Regions from separate parts of the Pantoea sp. PvP021 genome, predicted to be linked through region 1. Evidence: predicted binding sites of a transcription regulator. Region 1 holds the regulator's gene; the other holds the start of a gene.
What was found. The regulator CRP, encoded in region 1, controls carbon source genes, mostly activating them, when cyclic AMP is high. The targets are predictions, from matches to a motif close to ATGTGANNNNNNTCACAT.
Positions count from the first base shown of each region.

Region 2: the regulator CRP is predicted to act here: its motif matches at 4,145-4,162, upstream of ACVKSX_RS22125 (CdaR family transcriptional regulator).

Region 1 covers NZ_JBSRXX010000005.1:214,709-222,013, forward strand. Annotated here, with positions in the region: gene argD (bifunctional acetylornithine/succinyldiaminopimelate transaminase) at 1-341, shown strand, start outside; gene ACVKSX_RS15625 (YccS/YhfK family putative transporter) at 343-2,418, opposite strand; gene crp (cAMP-activated global transcriptional regulator CRP) at 2,476-3,108, opposite strand; gene ACVKSX_RS15635 (OsmC family protein) at 3,412-3,816, shown strand; gene ACVKSX_RS15640 (phosphoribulokinase) at 4,150-5,019, opposite strand; gene ACVKSX_RS15645 (YheU family protein) at 5,081-5,299, opposite strand; gene ACVKSX_RS15650 (hydrolase) at 5,304-6,320, opposite strand; gene ACVKSX_RS15655 (LysE family translocator) at 6,378-6,980, shown strand; gene ACVKSX_RS15660 (LacI family DNA-binding transcriptional regulator) at 6,982-7,305, opposite strand, start outside.
Region 2 covers NZ_JBSRXX010000012.1:99,942-107,246, forward strand. Annotated here, with positions in the region: gene btuF (vitamin B12 ABC transporter substrate-binding protein BtuF) at 1-221, opposite strand, end outside; gene mtnN (5'-methylthioadenosine/S-adenosylhomocysteine nucleosidase) at 214-912, opposite strand; gene dgt (dGTPase) at 1,005-2,495, shown strand; gene degP (serine endoprotease DegP) at 2,630-4,075, shown strand; gene ACVKSX_RS22125 (CdaR family transcriptional regulator) at 4,260-5,417, shown strand; gene ACVKSX_RS22130 (DUF3461 family protein) at 5,478-5,870, opposite strand; gene dapD (2,3,4,5-tetrahydropyridine-2,6-dicarboxylate N-succinyltransferase) at 6,095-6,919, opposite strand; gene glnD (bifunctional uridylyltransferase/uridylyl-removing protein GlnD) at 7,003-7,305, opposite strand, start outside.

The DNA of each region.
Region 1 (7,305 bases):
TCGCCGAAACTGCGCTCGATATTATCAATACGCCGGATGTGCTGGCAGGCGTTGAGACACGTCGTCAGCACTTTGTCACGGCGCTGCAGGCCATCGATGCGAAGTATGATCTCTTCAGCGATATTCGCGGCAAGGGTCTGCTGATTGGCGCGGCGCTGAAACCGCAGCATGCCGGTAAAGCACGCGACATCCTGAATGCCGCGGCCGCAGAAGGCGTGATGGTGCTGGTTGCCGGAACCGACGTGATGCGTTTTGCCCCGTCACTGATCATTGAGCCTGCCGACATCGAAGAGGGCATGAGCCGCTTCGCCACGGCCGTCGGCAACGTGCTCAACGGCTAGCTTAGTTTCTACGTAAGCGTCTGATCAGCCAGCGGCCATGTTGCGGCCGCTGGTTCCACGCCAGCGATGAAATGGTGTACATCACGCTCAGATGATCGAGAATGCGCCGCACATGCTGCTCCACCACCGTGATCGGTCCCTCACTGATGTTCTCCAGCTCATCCAGCAGGTTAACCTGTGAGCTTTCACCATCATATTCCAGCCGCTGCTGACACCGCTGCAGCGCGATTTCACAGGATTGCAGGTAACGCTCAGCCAGCGAGGCAGTGAGCATGGTGTGCTCCCGCGCCAGAATCGTCATGGCGTTGATATGCTCGACGATAAACTGACTGTGCGTGACCCAGAGCCGCATATCACTCAGATAGCGGGAGTTGAATGCGGGCTCCTGCATCGCCTGATTCAGTGAGTTAAACAGCGCATTGTGTGCCTGATTGACCTTCACGCGCTGATAAGCCAGTTTCTCTGGTGACTGTTCGTCACCCAGCAACAGCCGTAGCGCATCCTGATAGGTTTCCAGTGCGTCATGGGCGTTCTGCCGCAGTAAGCCGCTCTGCCACTGCGGCCACAGCCACAGCATCCCGCCAAAGGCGATCAGACAACCCATCAGCGTATCCATGAGTCGCGGCAGCAGAAACTGCGCGCCATTCAGCGACAGCAATTGCAGCGAGTAAACCGCCGTGACCGTAAAGCCAATCATCGACCAGCCATAGAACTGGCGGGTAAAGCGATAGCTGATAAAAGTAATTGCCAGCATGATCAGCAGCACCAGCGACTCCGGCACCGCCATGCGCAGCGTGGCGGCCGCGATCACCAGACCGGCAAAAGTGCCCAGCGCCCGGTGCTGAATGCGGACACGGGTAGCGCTGTAGCCGTTCTGGCTGACGAACATGATGGTCATCAGGATCCAGTAGGGTTTGGGGATGTTGAAGAACAGCGCCAGCGCGCTGCCCAGCATCAGCATCACCGCAAAGCGGCCGGCAGTGCGCAGGGCCGATGAGCGAAACGAGAGATAACTGCGCAGCGCCGGTAACAGCGGCAGACGGCGCTGGCGGTCAGCCATCAGATCGCGCTGATAAAGGGGTTTCTGGGTGCGCAGGACCCGCGCGATGCGGTTGAAGTGGTAAAGGCAGAAGTTACCCACCGGATTGTCGGGATGCTGATGGGCGATTTTCTCCAGCGCGCCGAGCTGTTTATCCATCGCAAAGCGATCGGGTAGCTGGTGATAGAGAATGTTATCCGCCAGCACCCGCAACCGGGCCGAGATGGTTTTGGCATTCCAGCGGATCACCGCTTCGGCGTGGCTCTGTTCGACCAGCTTCTGCACCTCTTCCGGCCGATGCAGGCTGACCGAGATATGTTCCTGCAGATCCAGCGCCACCTGAAAGGCGCGCGTCAGCCGTTTATGGCTGTGATCGCGGCTTGCCGACAGCATATGCATCTGCTGATAACAGGTGTTAATCAGATCGACCACTTTCTGCTGGCGAGCCAGCAGCGGCGGCAGCGCCTTTTCCGGATCGGTCAGCTGCGTCAGCAGGGTATATTTTGCGTCGCAGTAGTTAGCCAGCTCGCGGTAGATCAGGCTCAGGCTTTCGCGCATCGGCTGCTCTTTCCACAGCCAGAACCAGAACCAGTTAAACAGCCCGTACCATAGCGTGCCGCCGATATAGAGCAGCGGGGGAACATAGATTGGCATGCGGCCAATCAGGCTCAGGGTAAAGATGGCGGCAATCAGGGTGCCGGGCAGCAGACGACCATGCAGCGGGCTGATCTCCCCGGTAACGCCGAGCAATAAGGGCATAGCAAACAGGATCAGCGGCAGCGGAATAGCATGGAGGGTAAGCCACTGCATCAGAAAGCTGCCGAGGGCAAACAGGCTGCCGCCAACAATCAGGCGTTTGAAGAAGCGTTTATGCGGGGTATCCAGACCGGCGATGTTGCAGCAGGCGGGCACTAATGAGAACAGCAGACCTTTTTGCAGGTCGCCAGCCAGCCAGCCCAGCGCCACCGGCAGACAGAGCACCAGCGTTTGCCGCAAGGCGTAGTTAACTTCAGGATGGTAAATAATTCGACGCCACATCGGCCCAACACAAACAATAACGGCGTGATGTTGCCATCACGCCGTGGGTGACAGGAATTAGCGGGTGCCGTAAACGACGATGGTTTTGCCGTGTGCGGAGATCAGGTTCTGATCTTCCAGCATCTTCAAAATACGGCCCACGGTTTCACGTGAACAACCAACAATCTGGCCAATTTCCTGACGAGTGATTTTAATTTGCATGCCGTCGGGATGCGTCATGGCATCTGGCTGCTTCGCCAGGTTGAGCAGGGTCTGTGCAATGCGTCCGGTTACGTCGAGGAAAGCGAGGTTACCCACTTTTTCAGACGTCACCTGCAGGCGACGCGCCATCTGCGATGAGAGTCGCATCAGGATGTCAGGGTTAACCTGGATCAGCTGACGGAATTTCTTGTAAGAAATTTCCGCCACTTCGCACGCGCTTTTCGCACGTACCCAGGCGCTGCGCTCCTGGCCTTCTTCGAACAGGCCAAGTTCACCAATAAAATCGCCCTGATTCAGGTAGGAAAGAATCATCTCTTTGCCTTCTTCATCTTTAATCAGAACCGCAACGGAACCTTTCACGATGTAGTAAAGCGTTTCTGCTTTTTCACCTTGGTGAATCAGCGTACTTTTGGATGGATACTTGTGAATATGGCAATGGGACAGGAACCATTCGAGTGTAGGGTCTGTTTGCGGTTTGCCGAGAACCATTCGCTATTATCCTCTGTTGTAATCGTGCCCAAAATACAGGGGGCAGTTTTCCCTGTCAGGCGGTGAAAGCTTCAAGCGTTTCCATTTCAGGAAATTATTCGGGCCGCATCAGGCGCAGTGCGCATCATCCTTCCCGGCTTCGTCATCGGGTGACGAAAAATATTTTCAGCACTGTTTGTAGCACAGCTTTTGCCGACTGTCTTCTGTTGTCTCGCTTCAGCTACGGGCGGATTTCTCTGGATTGCTGTTTACCAGGCGAAAGCGTACTCTGGCGACAAAACAGCGTATTCCGGAGCAAAAATCATGCAGGCAAGAGTGAAATGGGTAGAAGGGCTGACATTCCTCGGAGAATCCTCATCCGGCCATCAGATACTGATGGATGGAAATTCGGGTGATAAAGCGCCCAGCCCAATGGAGATGGTGCTGATGGCGGCGGGCGGATGCAGCGCGATTGACGTGGTATCAATTCTGCAAAAAGGCCGAAACGATGTGGCTGATTGTGAAGTAAAACTGACCTCAGAACGTCGTGAAGAGGCGCCGCGAATCTTTACGCACATCAACCTGCATTTTATCGTGAGTGGTAAAGCCCTCCAGGATAAAGCGGTCTCACGCGCTGTGGATCTTTCTGCTGAAAAATATTGCTCTGTGGCCATCATGCTGGGTAAAGGCGTCAACATTACGCATAGCTATGAAGTGATCGAACTTTAGTACCCGCAGGGATCTTTTAAGGTCGCGGGCAAAATCTGTCGTGCTCTGCTGTCAGACTGTGCCTGCGCTGGGAACCGGGTCAGATCGGAAAGTCGCTTAAGCCAATCCCTGGCCGCTCGGCCCGCGCGATTACGCACCTCATCCCTGAGGTGCGCCCGTAGCCGGGCCAACGCGTTGCGTTGTTCAAAAACGCTCCCGGCGTTTTTGTCCCAGGCGCGGGACGCTTTCCTCTTCTGACCCGGTTCCCAGCGTGTTAAGCTTTTTCGCTGCTGTCAGATTCATCCTGCATTGGCATTGGCATTGGCATTAGTCTGGAAAGGCCCTTTTGGCCTCTTACTCTATTCGTTTGCCTTCCATCAGCCGCTTCACCAGTGGGCCCATAATCAACTCCATCGCCAGACCCATTTTGCCGCCAGGCACCACCAGCGTATTGATGTGCGAGATAAACGAGCCCTGCAGCATCGCCAGCAGGTAGGGGAGGTCGATATCTTCCAGCGCCTGGAAGTGGATCACCACAAAGCTCTCATCCAGTGACGGAATAGCGCGGGCAGCGAACGGGTTTGAGGTATCGACCGTCGGGACGCGCTGAAAGTTGAGGTGAGTGCGTGAGAACTGTGGTGTGATGAAGTTGATGTAATCTTCCATCGAGCGCACCACCGAATCCATGACCGCTTCACGTGAATGGCCGCGCTCGCCGGTGTCGCGCACCAGCTTCTGAATCCACTCCAGGTTCACAATCGGCACCACGCCAACCAGCAGATCAACCTGTTCTGCTACGTTGTGCTGCGCCGTTACCACGCCGCCGTGCAGCCCTTCGTAGAAGAGAATATCGGTGTTCTGCGGCAGCGGTTGCCACGGCGTAAAGGTGCCGGGCACCTGATTCCACGGCACCGCTTCATCGTAGGTGTGCAGATATTTACGCGACTGGCCCTGTCCGCTCTGACCATACTCTTTAAAGCTCTGCTCCAGCAGGCCAAAGTCATTGGCTTCCGGGCCGAAGTAGCTGACATGACGTCCTAAATCGCGCGCCTTACGAATCGCCATATCCATTTCAGGGCGGGTAAAGCGGTGAAAACTGTCACCTTCCAGCTCCGCCGCATGAAGATCGAGCTGCTGAAAGATTTTGCGAAACGCCACGCTGGTGGTGGTGGTCCCTGCGCCGCTGGAACCAGTCACCGCGATAATGGGATGACGTGCAGACATAGAAAAGCTCCCTGTGAGGTCGGGCAATAGGCATTGTTAACACGAAATGCCGTTGGGTGCATCAGCCACGAAATTCTTTGCGCGGCATGATATTGACCGATTCGTGCAGTTCCGACCACACCAGCACCACTTCACCCGTTTCCAGCTGACGTCGCACATCGGCCACCTTGTCGATCAGGCTGCGTTCCTGCTCGCCATAGTCCGTGCCTTCGCGCAGCACAAAGGTTTCAATCAGATTTTCAAGGGTCTCAGGTGAGACCTGTTGCCAGGGAATAATCACGAGATCAGTTATCCAGAAAAGGGGCGATCCACTGGGGGATACGCTGTTCCAGCCACATTTCAGGCTGGCGTAATGTCCCACCAACAAAACCTACATGGCCGCCGTGTGGTGTCAGTTGATAAGTAATAGTGGCAGATAATTGGCTGCTGTGCGGGATCACCTCATCACTCATAAAAGGATCATCTTTGGCGTGAATGATCAGCAGCGGTTTCTCTGCGTGCTTCAGCCAGGGCATGGCGCTGGCACGATGATAGTAATCGGCCGCATCCAGAAAACCGTGGGCGCGGGCGGTAATGGCATCATCAAAATCGCGCAGTCGACGTAGCGCTTTCAGCTGCGCCAGATTGACCGGCAGCGTATCCGGCCAGGCGTGCAGTTTGCGGCGGGCATTTTTCTTGAGCTGCGCCAGCAAATAGTATTGATAGACGCGTGAGAAGCCGCGTTCCAGTTTTAGGCTACAGGGCTCCAGCAGCAGCGGAGCGGAGACAATGACGCCCGCGTCTACCTCAGCGGCTGCGCCCTGCTGGCCCAGCAGGCAGCCCAGCATGTTACCGCCCAGCGAGAAACCGACCGCGGCGGTGGGTACGCGGCCCCAGCGGGTGCGCAGCCAGTGCAGAAAAAAACGGGCATCTTCGGTTTCGCCGGAGTGATAGATGCGGTTGAGCCGATTCGGTTCGCCGCTGCAGCCGCGAAAATGCATCACCACCGCCAGCCAGCCGCGCGCGCGGCAGATCGCCATCAGTCCATGAATATAGGGGCTGTGAAAACTGCCCTCCAGCCCATGAAACAGCACCACGCGCGGTTTATGCTGCGCGAACTGCGGATCTTCACTCCAGGCGAGATCGACGAAGTCGCCATCCGGCAGGTCGAGACGTTGCCAGTGGGGATCGCCCGTGATACGACGACGTAGCAGGCGCGGCAGCAGGGTCTGCAGGTGCGCGTTACGCAGACTCTCAGGAGGCGTGAAGTGCTCGTTTTCCGGTCCGGTAAATTTCATGTGGTAAAAGCTTGTCTGTTCCATATCACACTGTTAGCTTCGATAAGTTTTTTCTTGCAGGGTAAGGAGTACCCGATTGCCATGGAACTGAGTCTTTTCTTATCAATGTTGGGATTTCTTTGGGTCGCGGCCATTACGCCCGGGCCTAATAATATGTTACTCACTGCCTCGGGCGCTAATTTTGGCTTTATGCGCACCATTCCGCTGATGATTGGCATCATGATCGGGATGCAGGTGATGCTGCTGATGGTGGCCTTTGGCGTCGGCGGGCTGATCCTGCTCTATCCTTCGCTGCACCTGGTGCTGAAAATCGCCGGTAGCCTCTATCTGCTCTGGCTGGCATGGAAAATCGCTACCGCCAGTTATGAGAAGCTGGAAACCGATCAGGCGCCGGATGCGCCGATGCCCTTCTGGCAGGGCGGATTGTTGCAGTTGATCAATCCCAAGGCCTGGCTGATGGCGCTGGGCGCGGTCGCCAGTTTCAGCCTGGCCGGTGACGCATATCGCCATTCAGTGATGGCGATAAGCATCGGCATGTTTCTGGTTAATCTGGTATCGGGTGTTATCTGGATGGGATTTGGTGCGATGATCGGCCGCATTCTGCGCAGCCGTCGCGCCTGGAAAATCTTTAACCTCGCCATGGGGCTGCTGACCGCCGCCTGCGTGCTGTTAATCTGGCACTAAATTAGCTGGATGCGCGTTCAACGCGCGTCCAGGGCAGCACCTCGCGGATGACTGGCGCATTAGGATTGCGGATCTTCTGCAGCAGCAATTGCACGCTACGCGCGCCCAGCTGGTTCATCGGCTGCTCGATGGTCGTCAGCGGCGGATTCAGGCTGCGGGTAAACGACACGCCATCAAACCCGACCACCGCCAGATCTTCCGGCACGCGCAGACCCGCTTCCAGCGCCGCATGCACCACGCCTACCGCCAGCACATCTGAAACCGCAAACACCGCATCCGGCGGTTCCGGCAGCGCCATCAACTCCCTTAGCCCCTGACTGCCCGC
Region 2 (7,305 bases), on a different contig from region 1:
TGCAGAATACGTTCAGCCTTGATGCCCTGCCAGTTTGCGACCTGCTCAATCTGTTTCGCCTGCGGCGGATAGTCGGACCAGGCGCTGACCGCAATCGGGGTAATCCCGGCAGCAAAGGCGAGTTCGGTAAGGTGAGGGGAGAGGGTAATCACGCGTGGCGGTGAAGCCAGCAGGCTGCCGCTCAGCAGCAGCAGCCAGCAGAGGAGTAGCGTTTTAGCCACGCGCCAGATGCGCCAGCAGGTTCTTCACCATCAGCGAAGATTGCTTCGCCGCAACGCTTAAGAACTCATCAAAGCTGAGGTGAGATTGCTTATCGGCCACGTCGGAAATGGCGCGAACGACCACAAAAGGCACCTGGAACTGATGACAGACATGGCCGATAGCGGTGGCTTCCATCTCAACGGCAATCGCCTGCGGGAACAGATTACGAATGCGCGCCAGCGGTTCGGCACCATTGATAAAGGCATCACCGCTGACCACCAGACCGCGTACGGCATTCAGATCCAGCTGCTTAATACAGGCTTCTGCAGCGGCGATAAGCTTGCTGTCTGCCACAAACGCGGCCGGACAACCCGCCATCTGACCCGGCTCATAACCAAAAGCGGTGACGTCAGCATCGTGATAACGCACTTCTTCTGACACCACGATATCACCGACGCTGAGCGACGGCGCTAAACCGCCAGCCGAACCGGTGTTGATCACCACATCCGGCTTGCAGAGCTGCAGCAGCAGCGTGGTACCCAGCGCGGCAGAGGTTTTACCGATGCCAGATTTCAGCAGAGCCACCTCAACGCCCTGCAGGGTGCCGGTATAAATTTCACAACCCGCCAGCGACAGCGTTTGACGGTTTTCAATTTTGTCGCGCAGCAGTGTGACTTCCTGCTCCATCGCGCCAATAATGCCTGCTTTCATAGTGAGTTCCGCTAATGTAAAGAATCAAAATTTAGGGCATAGTCTACCATGGCATTCAGGGGATTAATTCACGAAAAAATAAGGGGTAATCCATGTCAGCGATCAATTTCAGGAAGAAGATCAGCTTCTCGCGCCCTTATAACAGCGGCAAGGAACCGGAAGGCGAATATTACATTACGCGCCATTTTGAGAGCGATCGCGGACGGATTATAAACTCCGCCGCAATCCGGCGTTTGCAGCAAAAAACGCAGGTGTTTCCGCTGGAGCGTAACGCTGCCGTTCGTTCCCGCCTGACGCATTCGCTGGAGGTGCAGCAGACCGGGCGTTACATCACCAAAGAGATCCTGCAAACCCTGAAGATGCAGGGCGGGCTGGCGCAGTATGGTCTTGATGAGCTGGAAGGCGCGTTTGAAAGTCTGATTGAGATGGCCTGTCTGATGCATGATGTCGGTAATCCACCTTTTGGCCATTTTGGCGAGGCGGCGATTAACGACTGGTTTGAAGAGAACCTCTCTGCCGAGCTGGTGGATCCGCTGGTGGCCGGCGTGGAAGGAGAAGCACAGCGTAAAGCCTTTGATCAACTCAACGCCATGATCCGCCAGGATCTCTGTCACTTTGAAGGCAATGCGCAGGCGATCCGGATGGTGCATACGCTGCTGCAACTGAATCTCAGTTATTCTCAGGTCGCCTGCATCCTGAAATATACCGCGCCTGCCTGGTGGCAGGGGGAAAAGCCCGCCGAATTTAGCGTACTCATGAAAAAGCCTGGGTTTTATCTCTCTGAGCAGGATTATATTGCCGACCTGCGTGCTGCCACCAATATGGAAGAACACCACCGTTTTCCGCTGACTTATATAATGGAAGCTGCGGATGATATCTCCTATTGTATTGCCGATTTGGACGACGCTGTAGAAAAAGATATCTTTAATGTTGAAAGTTTGTATGAGTTTCTCAATAAAGCCTGGGGGCCGTTTAAAAATAATGACGCTTTCAGCCGGACTATTGGCGAAGCCTGGCGTGAAGCCTGCAGTAAAAAACGCCGAAGCCGCAGCGATCAATTTTTTATGTCACTCCGCGTAAATGTTCAGAGCGTGCTGGTAAGCTATGCGGTGAAACGTTTTGTTGATAATCTCCCTGCTATATTCGATGGAAGTTTTAACCATGCACTACTGGAAGATGAGGGTGAAGAGGGCCGCTTACTGCAATTGTTTAAAACCGTTGCGCGCCAGCAGGTCTTTAATCATTCTGAAGTAGAGCAGCTGGAGTTGCAGGGTTACCGGGTGATTAAAGGGCTGCTGGAGATCTATCAGCCGCTGATGCGCCTTAATTACGAAGCCTTTACCACGCTGATAAATGAAGATTTCCTGCGTCAGCATCCGATCGAAACCCGGCTTTTTCATAAGCTCTCGGGTAAACACCGTAAAGCCTATTTGCATAAGATGCGTAATCTGGTTGTAGAACATAAATATCAGCGTCTGTTGTGGGAACGTTATTATCGCTTCCGGCTCATTCAGGATTATATCAGTGGTATGACCGATCTCTATGCCTGGGATGAGTACCGACGACTGATGGCGGTAGAATAAGCCGCCAATTGTAAAGAGCGCGAATAAATTTTTACTTTTGCCTTAAACTTTTAAAGGAACTTCGCGCTAAAACATTTATCTCACCTTTCGACCACAGCAATGGTCTGAACAGTAATCTTATTGAGAAACGAAAAATGAAAAAAAAGACCTTAATGTTAAGTGCGCTGGCGTTGAGCCTGAGCATGGCGCTCGCCCCTGTTACTGTTTCTGCTGCGCAAACGGCCTCTTCCGATAGCCTGCAACAGCCAAGTCTGGCACCGATGCTGGAGAAGGTGATGCCGTCTGTGGTCAGTATCAGCGTCGAGGGGACCACCACGGTGAAAACCCCGCGTATGCCGCAGCAATTTCAGCAATTCTTTGGCGACAATTCGCCATTCTGCCAGGATGGTTCCCCGTTCCAGGGTTCACCGATGTGCCAGAACGGCGACGGTGCAGGCGGTAACGGCGGCGCGCCAGTGCCTGATACCCAGCAGGAAAAATTCCGTGCTCTGGGATCGGGCGTCATTATTAACGCTGACAAAGGCTATGTAGTAACTAATAACCACGTCGTGAATAATGCCACCAAAATTCAGGTACAGCTCAGCGACGGTCGTCGCTATGACGCCAAAGTCATCGGTAAAGATCCCAGCTCTGACATTGCCCTGATTCAGCTGCAGGAAGCCAAAAATCTTACCGCAGTCAAAATCGCTGACTCTGACAACCTGCGCGTCGGCGATTATACCGTGGCGATTGGCAACCCTTATGGTCTGGGTGAAACGGTCACCTCTGGTATCGTCTCCGCGCTGGGACGCAGTGGTCTGAACGTGGAAAACTACGAAAACTTTATCCAGACGGATGCGGCCATTAACCGGGGCAACTCCGGTGGTGCGCTGGTTAACCTCAACGGTGAACTGATTGGGATTAACACCGCCATTCTGGCGCCCGATGGCGGCAACATCGGTATCGGCTTTGCTATCCCCAGCAACATGGTGAAAAACCTGACGGCACAGATGGTCGAGTTTGGTCAGGTGAAACGCGGCGAGCTGGGCGTGCAGGGGACTGAGCTGAACTCCGAGCTGGCAAAAGCGATGAAGGTCGACGCACAACGTGGTGCCTTTGTAAGCCAGGTGCTGCCAGACTCAGCGGCCGCCAAAGCCGGTATTAAGGCGGGCGACGTCATTGTCTCGATGAACGGTAAACCGCTGAGCAGCTTTGCTTCGCTGCGTGCGGAAGTGGGCTCACTTCCGGTTGGCACCACCCTGAAACTGGGGCTGCTGCGTGACGGCAAACCGGTCGATGTCTCTGTTAAGTTGCAGCAGAGCAGCCAGTCAAAAGTGCAGTCCGCGACCATCTACACCGGTATTGAAGGCGCCGATCTCAGCAATATCGAAGCGGGTACCAAAGGTGTCCGGGTTGATAACGTGAAACCGGGCAGTGCTGCGGCGCGTATCGGCCTGAAAAAGGGCGATGTGATTCAGGGCGTTAACCAGCAGGTGGTAACCAACCTGGGTGAGCTGCGCAAAGTTCTCGACAGCAAGCCGTCCGTTCTGGCGCTGAATGTGAAACGCGGCGACAGTAGTATCTATCTGCTGATGCAGTAAGCGAACAGCAACGGATGAAGAGGCGGACTGCGGTCCGCCTTTTTTATGTCCACTCTCTGCCTCCTCAGAGTGTGATGCTCACCGCAAATCCGGCAAATGACGGCCTGGCTCTGTGCAATTGCACAATGTTCTGCGTGCTGTGCATGCGTATTCTGTTTCTCCCCCTCTTTTTCAGGAGTAATGGATGGCTACCTATCACCTTGATGCCCGGCTGGCACAGGATATCGTGGCGCGCACCATGAAAATTATTGACAGCAATGTCAACGTGATGGATGCGCGGGGCCGGATTATCGGCAGCGGTGACCGGGAACGTATTGGGGAGTTGCACGAAGGTGCATTGCTGGTGCTCTCTCAGGGGCGCGTTGTCGACATCGATGAGGCCGTGGCTAAACATCTTCATGGCGTGCGGCCTGGCATTAACCTGCCGCTGCGCATTGATGGTGACATCGTCGGGGTGATCGGCCTGACCGGCGAGCCGCTGGCGCTGCGGCATTATGGCGAGCTGGTCTGCATGACCGCGGAGATGATGCTGGAGCAAGCCCGGCTGCTGCATATGCTGGCGCAGGACAGCCGTCTGCGTGAAGAGCTGGTGCTGAACCTGATCCGCAGCGATACCCTGTCGCCACAGCTGACCGAATGGGCGCAGCGGCTCGGTATCGATCTCAATCAGCCGCGTGTGGTCGCCGTGGTGGAAGTGGATAGTGGTCAGCTCGGGGTAGACAGCGCGATGTCAGAGTTACAGCAGCTGCAAACGCTGCTGACCACGCCGGAGCGGGACAATCTGATCGCGATTGTGTCACTGACCGAAATGGTGGTGCTGAAACCGGCCCTTAATGGGCATGGGCGTCACGATCAGGAAGATCATCGCCGCCGCGTAGAGCAGTTACTACAGCGGATGAAAGAGAGCGGTCATCTTCGGATGCGTATCGCGCTGGGCAACTTCTTTACCGGACCCGGCAGCATCGCACGATCTTACCGGACGGCGCGCACCACCATGATGGTGGGCAAGCAACGTATGCCCGAGGTGCGCAGCTATTTTTATCAGGATCTGGTGCTGCCCGTGCTGCTCGACAGCCTGCGGGGTGGCTGGCAGGCCAATGAGCTCGCCCGGCCACTGGCGAAGCTCAAGAGCATGGATAACAACGGCTTGCTGCGCCGTACGCTGATCGCCTGGTTCACCCACAACGTCCAGCCGAGCGCCACCGCGCGTGCGCTGTTCATTCATCGTAATACGCTGGAATACCGCCTGAACCGGATTTCTGAACTGACCGGACTGAATCTTGGCCATTTTGATGACAGGCTGTTGCTCTATGTCGCTTTGCAACTGGATGAGCAGGGCTGAAGTGCAGATTTGCGGCATAAAAAAGGCCAGCAATGCTGGCCTCTCTGGTCGGGCAGGGAATTAACGACCGTTACGGGTTAATTTTTCCAGATCCGATTCAATTTCAGTGATCTTGTGAGAAACCACGCTTTCCAGGTGACGCAGGTCATCCAGAATTTTGCGTTTCAGATCCACTTCAACCTGATCGCGCTGGCAAATCTGGTCCAGTTCATCGATGACATAACGCAGATTCGGGCTGATTTCCTGAACTTCTTTGTAGCCCTGGGTCGCGTGATCGGCAACAACCGTTTTGCGCTGGCGCGGATATTTAAATTTGACGCTCTTCGCGAAAAACTCACCTTTATCTTTGCGGAAGTAGATTTTCAGAATGTCGTTATTGGCTTCCTGACGCAGGCTATAGCGGTCAATGTCGTCCGGGTTACTGATACCTAAGCTTTTCAGATTGTCATACATAGCGTTGTTTCCATCAAAAGTGAGAAGCGCGCAGACTTGTTCATGACGTCCGTCAACTGTAGACATAAATAAGCGGGATGAACATTGCGCGACAGGATTTAACTGGCGCGGATTATGACCTGGATAAAAACTAAACGCACCAGTTAATTCGCGACGCGAAGCATGTTATTTGGGAATCACTGTAAAGAAAAGATGACGGGCTGGAAACCAGCCCGTCACTTAAATCAGTCGATGGTGCGCAGCAGTTCGTTGATGCCGGTTTTGCCCAGCGTTTTCGCATCCACTTTCTTCACGATTACGGCACAGTAGAGGCTGTAGCTGCCATCTTTAGAGGGCAGGTTACCTGAGACCACCACGGATCCCGCAGGAACACGGCCGTAATGCACTTCGCCGGTCTCGCGGTCATAGATTTTGGTGCTCTGACCGATGTAAACGCCCATTGAGATCACGGAACCTTCTTCAACAATCACGCCTTCAACGATTTCAGAGCGCGCGCCAATGAAGCAGTTATCTTCGATGATGGTCGGGTTCGCCTGCAGCGGCTCCAGCACGCCACCGATACCCACGCCGCCAGAAAGGTGAACGTTTTTACCAATCTGTGCACAGGAGCCAACGGTCGCCCAGGTGTCCACCATGGTGCCTTCATCCACAAAGGCGCCAATGTTGACGTAAGAAGGCATCAGCACCGTGTTGCGGGCGATATAGGCACCCTGACGCACAGCCGCAGGCGGCACGACGCGGAAACCGGCTTCTTTGAAACGCGCTTCATCCCAGCCTGCAAACTTCATCGGCACTTTGTCGTAAAAGCGGGTTTCTGCACCTTCCATCACCTGATTGTCATTGATGCGGAAAGAGAGCAGTACGGCTTTCTTCAGCCACTGATGCGTTACCCACTCGCCGTCGATCTTCTCAGAAACGCGCAGTGCACCGCTGTCCAGCAGGGCGATCACCTGGTTGATGGCATCACGGGTTTCGCTGTCGACGCTGGCGGGTGTGATGTCAGCGCGACGTTCGAAGGCGGATTCAATAACGCTCTGTAACTGTTGCATATTTTTTTCCTGATCTGTCATGTGCGATGCCGGGCAATATCCCGACACAAGTAAAGAGATTAATGTTTACAAATCGAGTCTGGTCACACTTTATCGTTTGGATTAAGGGCCTCTGTCAACCGTTGTCGCAACGCTTTTCGCATTTCTTCGTCCAGTGCCTGACGTTCACTGTTGGCCAGAATAAACAAATCTTCGACCCGCTCGCCGATGGTGCTGATGCGTGCGCCATGCAGTGAAACCCCGAGATCGGCAAAGACTTCACCAACCCGCGCCAGCAGGCCTGGCTGATCCAGCGCCACCAGTTCCAGATAGCTGCGACGATCGGTATGCGTCGGCAGGAAATTGACCTCGGTATCGACGCTGAAATGCCTGAGTTTGGCCGACGG